DNA from 3 places in the Streptomyces sp. NPDC003720 genome. Region 2 is predicted to be linked to each of the others. Evidence: predicted binding sites of a transcription regulator. Region 2 holds the regulator's gene; each other region holds the start of a gene.
What was found. The regulator HrcA, encoded in region 2, represses chaperone genes, less so after heat shock. The targets are predictions, from matches to a motif close to TTNGCACTCNGNNNNNCNGAGTGCNAA.

Region 1 (4,334 bases), on a different contig from region 2:
CCGGTCGCGGCGTTCAGGCCGTGGCCCGGGGTCAGGTTGCGCACCTTCTCCACCACGACACCGCCCTCGAGGCCGGCGTTGACGGCGATCTGCTTCAGCGGGGCCTCGAGCGCGAGCTTCACGGCCTGGGCGCCGGTCGCCTCGTCACCCTCGAGCTCCAGCTTCTCGAAGACCTGGGAGGCCTGCAGCAGGGCCACGCCACCACCGGCGACGATGCCCTCCTCGACGGCGGCCTTCGCGTTGCGGACGGCGTCCTCGATGCGGTGCTTGCGCTCCTTGAGCTCCACCTCGGTGGCGGCGCCGGCCTTGATGACCGCGACACCGCCGGCGAGCTTCGCCAGGCGCTCCTGCAGCTTCTCGCGGTCGTAGTCCGAGTCGCTGTTCTCGATCTCGGCGCGGATCTGGTTCACCCGGCCGTTGACCTGGTCCGAGGAACCGGCGCCGTCGACGATGGTGGTCTCGTCCTTGGTGATGACGACCTTGCGGGCGCGGCCCAGGAGGTCCAGGGTCGCGTTCTCCAGCTTGAGGCCGACCTCCTCGGAGATGACCTCGCCGCCCGTGAGGATGGCGATGTCGCCGAGCATGGCCTTGCGGCGGTCGCCGAAGCCCGGGGCCTTGACGGCGACGGACTTGAAGGTGCCGCGGATCTTGTTGACCACCAGGGTCGACAGGGCCTCGCCCTCGACGTCCTCGGCGATGATCAGCAGCGGCTTGCCCGACTGCATGACCTTCTCCAGCAGCGGGAGCAGGTCCTTGACGGAGCCGATCTTGGAGTTGGCGATGAGGATGTACGGGTCCTCGAGCGACGCCTCCATGCGCTCCATGTCGGTCGCGAAGTAGGCGGAGATGTAGCCCTTGTCGAAGCGCATGCCCTCGGTGAGCTCGAGCTCGAGGCCGAAGGTGTTGCTCTCCTCGACGGTGATGACGCCTTCCTTGCCGACCTTGTCCATCGCCTCGGCGATGAGCTCGCCGATCTGGGTGTCGGCGGCGGAGATGGACGCGGTGGAGGCGATCTGCTCCTTGGTCTCGACGTCCTTCGCCTGCTCCAGCAGGGCGGCGGAGACGGCCTCGACGGCCTTCTCGATACCGCGCTTCAGGGCCATCGGGTTGGCGCCGGCGGCGACGTTGCGCAGGCCTTCCTTGACCAGGGCCTGGGCGAGCACGGTCGCGGTGGTCGTACCGTCACCGGCGACGTCGTCCGTCTTCTTGGCGACTTCCTTGACCAGCTCGGCGCCGATCTTCTCGTACGGGTCCTCGAGCTCGATCTCCTTGGCGATGGAGACACCATCGTTGGTGATCGTGGGGGCGCCCCACTTCTTCTCGAGGACGACGTTGCGGCCCTTGGGGCCGAGCGTCACCTTGACGGCGTCCGCGAGCTGGTTCATGCCGCGCTCGAGGCCGCGCCGCGCCTCCTCGTCGAACGCGATGATCTTGGCCATGTGAAGTGGTCCCTCCAGGACTGGGGGTGATTCCTTCGGACCGCGCCCGCGCCCGCGACGGACGGCTCGCCGGCCTCGCGGTTCCTTGCCCCACTTGGCCTGCGGGCCTCACCGACCCGGTCCTCGTTGTCACTCTCACCTTCAGAGTGCTAACGCAATGATTAGCACTCGGCATGGCCGAGTGCAAGCGCCTCCCGGGGTACGGGGCGCCCAGTCAGCCGCCCGCGAACGCACGGGCCCGCGCCCCCGCGCGGGAGCCGGGCACGGCGAAGGGCCCGCACCCTGTGCGAGGTGCGGGCCCTTCGTGCAAGAAACGTTCAGGCGCTGAGGCGAACCATGTCGGCCTGCGGGCCCTTCTGGCCCTGCGAGATCTCGAACTCCACCCGCTGGCCCTCTTCCAGGGTGCGGTAGCCGTCCATCTGAATGGCGCTGTAGTGGACGAATACGTCCGCACCACCGTCGACCGCGATGAAGCCGTACCCCTTCTCCGCGTTGAACCACTTGACGGTGCCCTGAGCCATGCCTAACTCCCCTATTACTGGCCCTTGCACAGATCCGCACTTCGCGGACCCGGGTCAGACCTCACCCCCCATTGGCCGGGGGCGTGCGCCGGAACGCGTCGACCGCCGCTGAATGTATCTGCCCAACTGCCGTCTGCAACAGGTCAATCGGACGAGAAATATGGACGCGAACGGTCCGGAATGTAGCGTGAATTCGCCCGAATTCAGGGCAAGTCGGGCCCCATAAAATGCGCAAAAGCCGCAGAAAGCACCCGCACTTTGGCTGTTTCTTGTCGGGTGCACCGCGGTGAATCCAAGGCTCCTGACCCACGGTCCGGGAGCGGGTTCCCCAACTCTACCGCGCTCAATCACTCAGAATGGCCCCCTCCGCTTCTCTCGCGGAGGAGGCCATTCAATGAACAATGGGTAACCGGCGTTACCGAAGGTAATGATCGGTCATTCTGTCAGCCGCCGGCGACGGCCGGAATGATGGAGACGCCGGCGCCGTCCGGGGTCGCGGTCTCCAGCCCCTGCTCGAAGCGGACGTCGTCGTCGTTGACGTACACGTTGACGAAACGGCGCAGCTTGCCCTGGTCGTCCAGCACCCGCGCGGCGATCCCGGTGTGGTTCTTCTCCAGGTTCTCGATGACCTCGGCGAGGTTCGCGCCCTCGGCGGGGACCTCGGCCTGCCCGCCGGTGTAGGTGCGCAGGATGGTGGGGATGCGAACGGTCACGCTCATGCGAGGCCAGCCTCTCGGAAGGAGTCCAGGTTCGGGCGGATGGTGGCGGTGAGGCCGGTACCGGCCACCGCGTCGAGGGTCTTGAGGCCGTCGCCGGTGTTGAGGACGACCGTGGTCTTCGCCGGGTCCAGCACGCCCTCCTTGAGCAGCTTGCGGGTGACGCCGACGGTCACGCCGCCCGCCGTCTCCGCGAAGATGCCCTCGGTCCGGGCCAGCAGCTTGATCGCGTCCACGACCTCCTCGTCCGTCACGTCCTCGACCGCGCCGCCGGTGCGGCGGGCGATGTCCAGGACGTACGGCCCGTCGGCCGGGTTGCCGATGGCGAGGGACTTGGCGATGGTGTTCGGCTTCTGCGGCCGTACGACGTCGTGGCCCGCCTTGTACGCGGTCGACACCGGCGAGCAGCCCTCGGCCTGGGCGCCGAAGATCTTGTACGGCCGGTCCTCGACCAGACCCAGCTTGATCAGCTCCTGCAGGCCCTTGTCGATCTTCGTGAGCTGGGAGCCGGAGGCGATCGGGACCACGATCTGGTCCGGCAGCCGCCAGCCGAGCTGCTCGCAGATCTCGTACGCCAGCGTCTTGGAGCCCTCGGCGTAGTACGGCCGCAGGTTGACGTTGACGAAGCCCCAGCCCTCGCCGGCCGGGTCGCCGATCAGCTCGGAGCAGAACCGGTTCACGTCGTCGTAGTTGCCCTCGATGCCGACGAGTTCGCCGCCGTAGACCGCGGCCATGACGACCTTGCCCTGCTCCAGGTCGTGCGGGATGAACACGCAGGAGCGGAAGCCGGCCCGGGCGGCGGCGGCGCCGACGGCGCCGGCGAGGTTCCCGGTGGAGGAGCACGACAGGGTGGTGAAGCCGAAGGCGCGCGCGGCCTCCAGGGCCTGGGCGACGACGCGGTCCTTGAAGGAGTGCGTCGGGTTGCCGGAGTCGTCCTTCACGTACAGCCCGCCGGTGACGCCCAGCTCGGCGGCCAGGTTGTCGGCCTTGACGAGCTTGGTCCAGCCGGGGTTGATGTTCGGCTTGTCGGCCACGTCGGCGGGGACGGGCAGCAGGGGCGCGTAGCGCCAGATGTTCGCGGGGCCCGCCTCGATGCGCCGGCGCAGTTCCTCGGTGTCGTAGGCCGAGAAGTCGTAGGCGATCTCCAGCGGGCCGAAACACTCCTCGCACGCGAAGACCGGTCCGAGGGGTACCCGGTGGCCGCATTCGCGACAGCTCAGGGCAGCGGCGGGGCCGAGATCGACGGCGGGATTGCTGGTGCTTGCAACTGTCTGCACAGCCATGGAGGCGAGGCCCTTTCTCCTCATCTTCCTCACGACGCATCTCGCCGCGAGACGGATTTGGCACCTTCCCTGGCCGGGAGCCTCGCGCGAAACGAGTGCGGCTCAGGGGGGTTGCCGGGGCTTCATCGGGCCGTGTCCCTCTGCCCCTCTGGATGAGCGGTATTCGGTTGTGAACGCCGGGCGACCCCGACATGCGATGGTCATCGGCGTTGTTCAAGACTGTAACCGACGGCCGGGACAGTTGAGATAGTCGTCCGAACCGCGAGATGCATCACCCCCCTCAACAGGCGTGATCACGACAGTGAGGAGCCGCAGACCGTGCTGGAAGAAGTCGAGCGCTGGCTGGCCACCCGCTCCTGGTCCGTGGCCGACCGC
Region 2 (4,334 bases):
ACAGGGGGTTGGTGAGCGCCTGTTTGTGCAGGGCGTGGGCGCCGGACTCGGGGGTGGCGAGGAACGCCGTGCCGAGCTGGGCGGCGCTCGCGCCCGCCGCGAGGACGGCGGCGATCTGGTCGCCGCGCATGATGCCGCCGGCGGCGACGACCGGGATGCGCACCGCCTCGCGGATCTGCGTGAGCAGCGACAGCAGTCCGATGCCGGAGCCGTCGTTCTCGGGGACGTCCCGGTGGGTGCCCTGGTGGCCGCCGGCCTCGACGCCCTGCGCGATCACCGCGTCGGCCCCGGACCGCTCGACCGCGCGCGCCTCCTCCGGGGTGGTGGCGGCGGCCAGGATGAACGTCCCGGCGCGGTGCAGGGAGTCGACGACCTCGCGGGTGGGGACCCCGAAGTGGAAGGAGACGACCGGCACCGGGTTGTCGAGCAGCACGGCGAGTTTGGCGTCGTAGCCGTCGTCGCGGCCGCTGTCCGGGTCGCCCAGCTCGGTCTCGTACCAGGCGGCCTCACCGGCGAGCTGGTGGGTGTAGACCTCCACGGCGCCCGCGTCGAGGGGCGCGGCTGCGGCCGCTCCGGTGGAGCCGGTGCCCGCACCGGGGTACACGGGCTGCGGCACGAAGAGGTTCACGCCGAAGGGCCGGCCGGTGAGTCCGCGCAGCTGCTTGATCTCCTGGTACATGCCGTCGGCGGTCTTGTACCCGGCGGCGAGGAACCCGAGGCCGCCCGCCTCGGACACGGCGGCGGCGAGCTGCGGCACGGAGACCCCGCCCGCCATGGGTGCCTGCACGATCGGCTGGGGGAAGAGATCGGTCAGCGCGGAGGACATGCCCGCATGTTGTCACGTCCTGGGGGAGGCGCCGAATCGGGTCTTCCTCCTGGCACATGCCACTTTCCGGTCCGCCGGTCCTGCCGGTGGGAGAGCGTGGCCCGGGGCCGGGGGACGGGAGCCCCCCGGCGGGGTCCAAGGGGCCGGAGCCCCCTGGACCCGGCGCGCCTCAGCGCCCGTTGAACGCGTCCTTCAGCCGCGAGAACAGCCCCTGCTGCCCGGGCTGGAACTGCCCCTGCGGACGCTCCTCGCCGCGCAGCTTCGCCAGCTCGCGCAGCAGCCGCTCCTGCTCGGGATCCAGCTTGGTCGGGGTGGTGACCTCGACGTGGACGATCAGGTCGCCCCGGCCGCCGCCCCGCAGGTGGGTGACGCCCCGGGTGTGCAGCGGGATCGACTGGCCGGACTGGGTGCCCGGCCGGATGTCGACCTCCTCCAGGCCGTCCAGCGTCTCCAGCGGGACCTTGGTGCCGAGGGCCGCCGCGGTCATCGGGATGGTGACCGTGCAGTGCAGGTCGTCGCCGCGCCGCTGGAAGGTCGAGTGCGGCAGCTCGTGGATCTCGACGTAGAGGTCGCCGGCCGGACCGCCGCCGGGGCCGACCTCGCCCTCGCCGGCGAGCTGGATCCGGGTGCCGTTGTCGACGCCGGCCGGGATCTTCACGGTGAGGGTGCGGCGGGAGCGCACCCGCCCGTCGCCCGCGCACTCCGGGCACGGGGTCGGCACGACCGTGCCGAAGCCCTGGCACTGGGGGCAGGGGCGGGAGGTCATGACCTGACCCAGGAAGGACCGGGTGACCTGCGACACCTCGCCGCGGCCGCGGCACATGTCACAGGTCTGGGCGGTCGTGCCCGGAGCCGCGCCCTCGCCGCTGCAGGTGTTGCAGACGACCGCGGTGTCGACCTGGATGTCCTTGGTCGTGCCGAAGGCCGCCTCGTCCAGCTCGACGTCGATGCGGATCATCGCGTCCTGGCCGCGCCGGGTGCGCGAGCGCGGCCCGCGCTGCGACGCCGTGCCGAAGAACGCGTCCATGATGTCGGAGAAGTTGCCGAAGCCGCCGGCCCCGAAGCCGCCCGCGCCCGCGCCGCCCGACTGGGAGAGCGGGTCGCCGCCGAGGTCGTAGACCTGCTTCTTCTGCGGGTCCGACAGCACCTCGTAGGCGGCGTTGATCTCCTTGAACCGCTCCTGGGTCTTCGGATCGGGGTTGACGTCCGGGTGCAGCTCGCGCGCGAGCCGACGGAACGCCTTCTTGATCTCATCCTGCGACGCGTCGCGGCGCACGCCGAGAACGGCGTAGTAGTCCGTGGCCACTTACGACTCCGCCAGGATCTGTCCGACGTACCGTGCCACTGCGCGTACCGCTCCCATCGTTCCCGGGTAGTCCATGCGGGTCGGTCCGACCACGCCGAGCTTGGCAACCGCCTCGCCGCCCGAACCGTAGCCGACCGACACGACGGACGTGGAGTTGAGTCCTTCGTGTGCGTTCTCGTGCCCGATGCGCACCATCACGCCCGGATCCTTCGCCTCGCCGAGGAGCTTGAGGAGCACGACCTGCTCCTCCAGGGCCTCCAGGACGGGCCGGATCATGAGGGGAAAGTCATGTCCGAAACGGGTGAGATTGGCGGTGCCGCCGATCATCAGCCGCTCCTCGTTCTCCTCGACCAGTGTCTCCAGCAGAGTGGAGAGCACCGTGGAGACCGTACCGCGATCCTCGTGGTCGAACGCCTCCGGCAGGTCCTCGACCAGGCGCGGCACGTCGGTGAACCGGCGGCCCGCGACCCGGCTGTTGAGTCTCGCCCGGAGGTCGGCGAGGGCCGTCTCCCCGAACGGCGCCGGGCAGTCCACCATCCGCTGCTCGACCCGGCCGGTGTCCGTGATCAGCACGAGCATCACGCGCGCGGGGGCGAGCGAGAGCAGCTCCACGTGCCGCACGGTGGACCGGGTCAGGGACGGGTACTGCACGACGGCGACCTGCCGGGTGAGCTGCGCGAGCAGCCGCACCGTCCGCGCGACGACGTCGTCGAGGTCGACGGCGCCCTCGAGGAAGTTCTGGATCGCCCGCCGCTCGGGCCCGGTCATCGGCTTGACGCCGGCGAGCTTGTCGACGAACAGCCGGTAGCCCTTGTCGGTGGGGATGCGCCCGGCGCTGGTGTGCGGCTGGGCGATGTACCCCTCGTCCTCCAGGGCGGCCATGTCGTTGCGCACGGTCGCCGGTGACACGCCGAGGTTGTGCCGTTCGGTGAGCGCCTTGGAGCCGACCGGCTCCTCGGTGCCCACGTAGTCCTGGACGATGGCGCGCAGCACCTGAAGTCTGCGTTCACTCAGCATCCGCGCGCACCTCCAGCATGTCTTCGCCCGGCCCTTCGAATCTTCCCCCTGGCACTCTGCGTGTCCGAGTGCCAGCGTTCCCCCGCCAGTGTACGGCCGTGGGGTACTCACCGGGCAAGGTCGGTCCCTCCCCGCCCCGTCCTACCGTTAGCGTCGCGGCATGACCGTGACTTGGGAAGAGCTGGAGTGGGAGCGGTTGGCCGACGGGGTCGGGCGGTGCCGGCTGCCAGGCTGGGACTGCACCGCGGGCCTGGTGCTGGGGGCGGGCACGGCGCTGATGGTGGACGCCGGGTCGAGCCTCGCCGAGGGCGCGCGGCTGCGGGAGCGGGCGCAGCGGCTCGCCGGTCACCGTGTGACCCATCTCGCGCTCACCCACCCCCACTTCGACCACGTCTTCGGCGCGTCCGCCTTCGCCGGGGCGGAGGTGTTCGCCGCGGTCGGCATGGACTCGGCGCTGGCGCACGGGCGCGAGGAGCTGCGCCTGGACGCGACCCGCAACGGCCTGCCCGTGCCGGAGGCCGACGAGGCGGTGGACGCGCTGGCGTCGCCCCGGCACCTGGTCTCCGGGGAGTGGACGCTCGACCTCGGCGACGGACGACAGGCGCTGCTCGCCAACGTGGGCCCCGGCCACACGGCCCACGACCTGGCGGTGCTGGTGCCGGGCGACCCCGAGGTCGTCTTCTGCGGCGACCTGGTGGAGGAGTCCGGCGAACCGCAGGCGGGCCCGGACGCGGTCCCCTCCCGCTGGCCGGACGCGCTGGACCGCCTGCTGTCCCTGGGCGGCGAGGACGCGCTGTACGTGCCCGGTCACGGAGCGGTGGTGGACGCGGCGTTCGTACGGCGGCAACGCGAGGAGCTGGCGGCGCGTTTCGGCGTGTCATGAGCACGAGCCCGCCGGTTCTCCTATCGTCATCCGAATGCGCCAGTACTCCGCCGATCTGACCCCTCCCTGGAAGAAGTCCCAGCCCGTGCCGGAGGTCGCGGCGGAGCCGGGTCTCGTGGTGGAGGAGCCCGGTTCCGGGTTCTGCGGGGCGGTGATCCGCTGCGAGGCGGGCACGGTGACGCTGGAGGACCGCTTCGGCAAGCACCGGGTGTTCCCGCTGGAGCCGCGCGGATTCCTGCTGGAGGGCAGGGTGGTGACCCTGGTGCGGCCGCCGTCGGGTCCGGCGCGGGCCACCCGTACGG
Region 3 (4,334 bases), on a different contig from region 2:
CGGGTCGATGACGCCGGCCTTGATCAGGTCGCCGTACTCGCCGGAGGCGGCGTTGTAGCCGCTGCCCTTCTCGAGCTCGGCCACCTTGGAGACGATGACGTAGCCCTCGAGGCCGGCGTTCTCCGCGATCCAGCGGAGCGGCTCGACGGCGGCGCGGCGGACGACCGCGACACCGGTGGCCTCGTCGCCGGTCTTGTCGAGGTTGCCCTCGAGGACCTTGACGGCGTGGACCAGAGCGGAGCCACCACCGGAGACGATGCCCTCCTCGACCGCGGCGCGGGTCGCGGAGATGGCGTCCTCCAGACGGTGCTTCTTCTCCTTCAGCTCCACCTCGGTGGCGGCGCCGACCTTGATCACGCACACGCCGCCGGCCAGCTTCGCGAGGCGCTCCTGGAGCTTCTCGCGGTCCCAGTCGGAGTCGGTGTTCTCGATCTCGGCCTTGATCTGCGCGACGCGGCCCGCGACGTCGCCGGAGTTGCCGCCGCCGTCGACGATCGTGGTGTCGTCCTTGGTGACGGTCACGCGGCGGGCGGAGCCGAGCACGTCCAGACCGACCTGGTCGAGCTTGAGGCCGACCTCCTCGGAGATGACGGTGCCGCCGGTGAGGGTGGCGATGTCCTGGAGCATGGCCTTGCGGCGGTCGCCGAAGCCCGGGGCCTTCACCGCGACGGCGTTGAAGGTGCCGCGGATCTTGTTGACGACCAGGGTCGACAGGGCCTCGCCGTCGACGTCCTCGGCGATGATCAGCAGCGGCTTGGAGGCGCCCGACTGGATGACCTTCTCCAGCAGCGGCAGCAGGTCCTGGATGGAGCTGATCTTGCCCTGGTTGATCAGGATGTACGGGTCGTCGAGGACGGCCTCCATACGCTCCTGGTCGGTGACGAAGTACGGCGACAGGTAGCCCTTGTCGAAGGCCATGCCCTCGGTGAAGTCCAGCTCCAGACCGAAGGTGTTGGACTCCTCGACGGTGATGACACCGTCCTTGCCGACCTTGTCCATGGCCTCGGCGATCAGCTCGCCGACCTGCTGGTCCTGGGCGGACAGCGCGGCGACGGCGGCGATGTCGGACTTCTCGTCGATCGGGCGCGCCGAGGCGAGCAGGTCCTCGGAGACGGCCTTGACCGCGGCGTCGATGCCCTTCTTGAGCAGGGCCGGGGAGGCGCCGGCGGCGACGTTGCGCAGACCCTCGCGCACCAGCGCCTGGGCCAGCACGGTGGCGGTGGTGGTGCCGTCACCAGCGATGTCGTTGGTCTTGGTCGCCACCTCCTTCACCAGCTGGGCGCCGAGGTTCTCGTACGGGTCCTCGATCTCGACCTCACGGGCGATCGTGACACCGTCGTTGGTGATGGTGGGCGCGCCGAACTTCTTGTCGATGACGACGTTGCGGCCCTTGGGGCCGATCGTCACCTTCACCGTGTCGGCCAGCTTGTTGACGCCGCGCTCGAGGGCGCGACGGGCGTCCTCGTCGAACTTCAGGATCTTCGCCATGACAGCGGGAGCCCTCTCGGAAATCTGTGGGTGAAAAAGGCACTGCGCCCCGGGCGCCCGGCTCTTATGTGGTCGCGGGGGCCAGGGGCGCAGCGTCAAGCATCAAAAGTGCTCGAGGTGACTTACTTCTCGATGATCGCGAGGACGTCGCGAGCCGAGAGGACGAGGTACTCCTCGCCGTTGTACTTCACCTCGGTGCCGCCGTACTTGCTGTACAGGACGACGTCGCCGACCTTGACGTCGAGCGGCAGGCGCTCGCCGTTCTCGAAGCGGCCCGGGCCCACGGCGAGGACGGCGCCCTCCTGGGGCTTCTCCTTCGCGGTGTCCGGGATGACCAGGCCAGAGGCGGTGGTCTGCTCGGCGTCGAGCGGCTGGACCACGATGCGGTCCTCGAGCGGCTTGATGGCAACCTTGGAGCTGGTGGTCGTCACGGTCCGACCTCCCCCTTCGGAGATCTCACGGGGTTAACTGTCTGGGGTGGCGACCAGGTGGATCCGTCGTCGCGGGTGCCGGACCTGCCCGTCGCTGGTTGGCACTCTCATCTGCCGAGTGCCAGAGCCGAGACTATGACCGCGATTAGCACTCGGTCAAGCGGAGTGCCAATGGCGGTGCGGCGCGTCGGCCGGCCGGGGCCGCTGGGGGGTGCCCCGGGCGGGCGTGGTCAGGCCAGGTAGTCCTCGAGGCGGGCCACCGTCAGGCCCTGGCGCTGGGCGCGGCGCAGCAGGCGGGCGGTGCGTTCCGTCAGGGTGGGGCCGCCGTCCTCGCCGGGGCCCACGAGGACGATGTCGCCTGGGGTCAGGCGCCCTGCACCCCTGCGGTGGACGACGCCGTCGGGGCCGAGGGCGGCGCGCCACAGGACGACGGCGGAGACGCCGCAGGCGGCGGCGGCGCGCAGGGTGGTGGTGTCGTAGGCGCCGCGGGGCGGCCGCAGGAGCCGGGGGCGGACGCCGAAGCGGGAGCCGATCCTGTCCCGCCGGCCGCAGATCTCGGCGCGCTGTTCGGCGTAGGGCAGTCCGGGCAGCGCGGGGTGGCCGGGGGCGCGGTTCTCGATCGCGGCGCCGGCCGCGCGCAGCCGGGCGAACCGTCCGTGGCCCGGGTCCGTCACGCCGTCGGCGAGGAAGAGGCTGACCGGCAGCCGGAGTTCGCGGACCATGTCGGCGAACCGCGGGTCCCGCCCGGCGCCGTCGTCGTAGGTGAGGAAGACGACCCGGTCGGTGGTGTCGACGTGGTCCACGACCGGCGGCGGGGCGTCCGCCCGGCGGGCGACGGGCGGCCGGGCCGGGTGGCTGGGCGGGACGGCGAGCGGGGCGGCCAGGCCCCAGCGGCGGTGCGCCTGGCCGGCGGCCGGGCTCGGCGGCCGGGCCCCCTGGGCCGCCCGCTTGCCCAGGCGCTCGATGGGGTCGACCGACTGGGCGCAGCCGGCGAGCAGGAGGACCGCGGCGAGCGCGGCCGCCGGGGCGGCCCGCGCTCGCACCGGGCCGCCCGCCGGCCGCCCCCGGCGCCTCACAGGTAGTCCTCCAGGCGCGCCACGGCGTATCCCTCGCGCGTGACCTTGTCGAGGAACCTGCGCATGTCGTCGACCATCGTGCCGTCCCAGTCGTCGCGGCCGCGGAAGTGGGTGAGCACGATGTCGCCGGGGTGCAGGCTGCGGTCCCAGTCGCGGTACTCCCAGTGGTCGACGAAGACCTCCTCGTCCCAGATCGGCGCGTACTTGATCCCGCAGGACTTGGCGGCGCGCAGGGTGTCGCCGTTGTAGTTGCCGTAGGGCGGCCGGAAGATCGTGGGCGCCTTGCCGAACTGCTTCTTCATGATGTCCTGCATGCCGCAGATCTCGTCCCGCTGCTGCTCGTAGGAGAGGCCGGGCAGATACGGGTGGGTGAGGGTGTGGTTGTTGAGGGTGTGGCCCTCGGACTGCATCCGGCGGAAGTAGCCGTAGTCGTCCTTCACCAGGTAGTTGCTGAGGAAGGCCGAGTAGGGGATCTTCAGGTCGCTCATCATGCGCAGGAACGCCGGGTCCTTCTCGGCGCCGTCGTCGATGGTGAGGAAGACGACCTTCTTGCCGGTGGGGACGGTGGTGAAGACCGGGGGCAGGTTCTCCTCCTCCTGGCCGTCCACCTCGAAGCCGTCGCGCGGGGTGATCTTCGGCTTGACGGCCGGCGGAGCCGGGGGTGTGAGCGGCACCCGGGCCAGCTTCCAGCGCCGGGCGGCGGCCGCCAGCCGGGCCTGTTCGGCGGCGCGGCGCGCCTCGGGGCTGAGCGCCTGGGCGGGGCCGCCCTGGCCGGAGCCGTGGCCGGGTCCGTGGTGGGCGCCGGAACTCTGGCCGGGGGAGCCGCAGCCGGCGACGAGGGCGGCTGAGGCCAGGGCGGCCGCCCCGCAGCGTAGGGCGGCCCCCCGAAGGCACGAACGCCCGGCATACGACCGCTTTTTGTCATTTTGTACTACTTCTCGCATGGCGTCGGATCCTCGCAGGCCCCGGCGCCGAACCCGGCCCGACACCGCCGCAGGAGGCGCACCATCCACCGACTGGCCCACAATGACCCGGTGAACGACCTCGCCCTCCTCCTCACCCCCGAAGGCCGCGCCTTGCTCGACGAGGTGCGTGACACCGACCCCGCGCACGAACTGGCCGTCGCCACCCGGCTGCGCCGGGACCACCCCGCCGAGCTGGTGTCGGCGGCGCTGGGCCAGGCGCGGCTGCGGCAGCGGGCGGTGGCCAAGTTCGGGGCCGAGGACGCGGGTCGGATGTTCTTCACGCCCAACGGGGTCGAGCAGTCGACCCGCGCGAGCGTGGCCGCGTACCGCGCCGAGCGGATGAAGGGGCTGGGGGTGACCTCGGTCGCCGACCT

Region 1: the regulator HrcA is predicted to act here: its motif matches at 1,601-1,627, upstream of groL (chaperonin GroEL).
Region 3: the regulator HrcA is predicted to act here: its motif matches at 2,065-2,091, upstream of groES (co-chaperone GroES).

What each region holds. Positions count from the first base shown of each region.
Region 1 is NZ_JBIANZ010000007.1:159,134-163,467, reverse strand. It holds gene groL (chaperonin GroEL) at 1-1,439, opposite strand, end outside; gene ACFYU0_RS20650 (cold-shock protein) at 1,757-1,960, opposite strand; gene ACFYU0_RS20645 (MoaD/ThiS family protein) at 2,404-2,679, opposite strand; gene thrC (threonine synthase) at 2,676-3,959, opposite strand; SAM riboswitch class I at 3,977-4,118, opposite strand; gene ACFYU0_RS20635 (glucosyl-3-phosphoglycerate synthase) at 4,278-4,334, shown strand, end outside.
Region 2 is NZ_JBIANZ010000003.1:417,434-421,767, reverse strand. It holds gene ACFYU0_RS10800 (nitronate monooxygenase) at 1-826, opposite strand, end outside; gene dnaJ (molecular chaperone DnaJ) at 996-2,132, opposite strand; gene hrcA (heat-inducible transcriptional repressor HrcA) at 2,133-3,149, opposite strand; gene ACFYU0_RS10785 (MBL fold metallo-hydrolase) at 3,310-4,032, shown strand; gene ACFYU0_RS10780 (DUF3097 domain-containing protein) at 4,067-4,334, shown strand, end outside.
Region 3 is NZ_JBIANZ010000008.1:27,326-31,659, reverse strand. It holds gene groL (chaperonin GroEL) at 1-1,488, opposite strand, end outside; gene groES (co-chaperone GroES) at 1,611-1,919, opposite strand; gene ACFYU0_RS22350 (polysaccharide deacetylase family protein) at 2,150-2,962, opposite strand; gene ACFYU0_RS22345 (polysaccharide deacetylase family protein) at 2,992-3,939, opposite strand; gene ACFYU0_RS22340 (methyltransferase domain-containing protein) at 4,030-4,334, shown strand, end outside.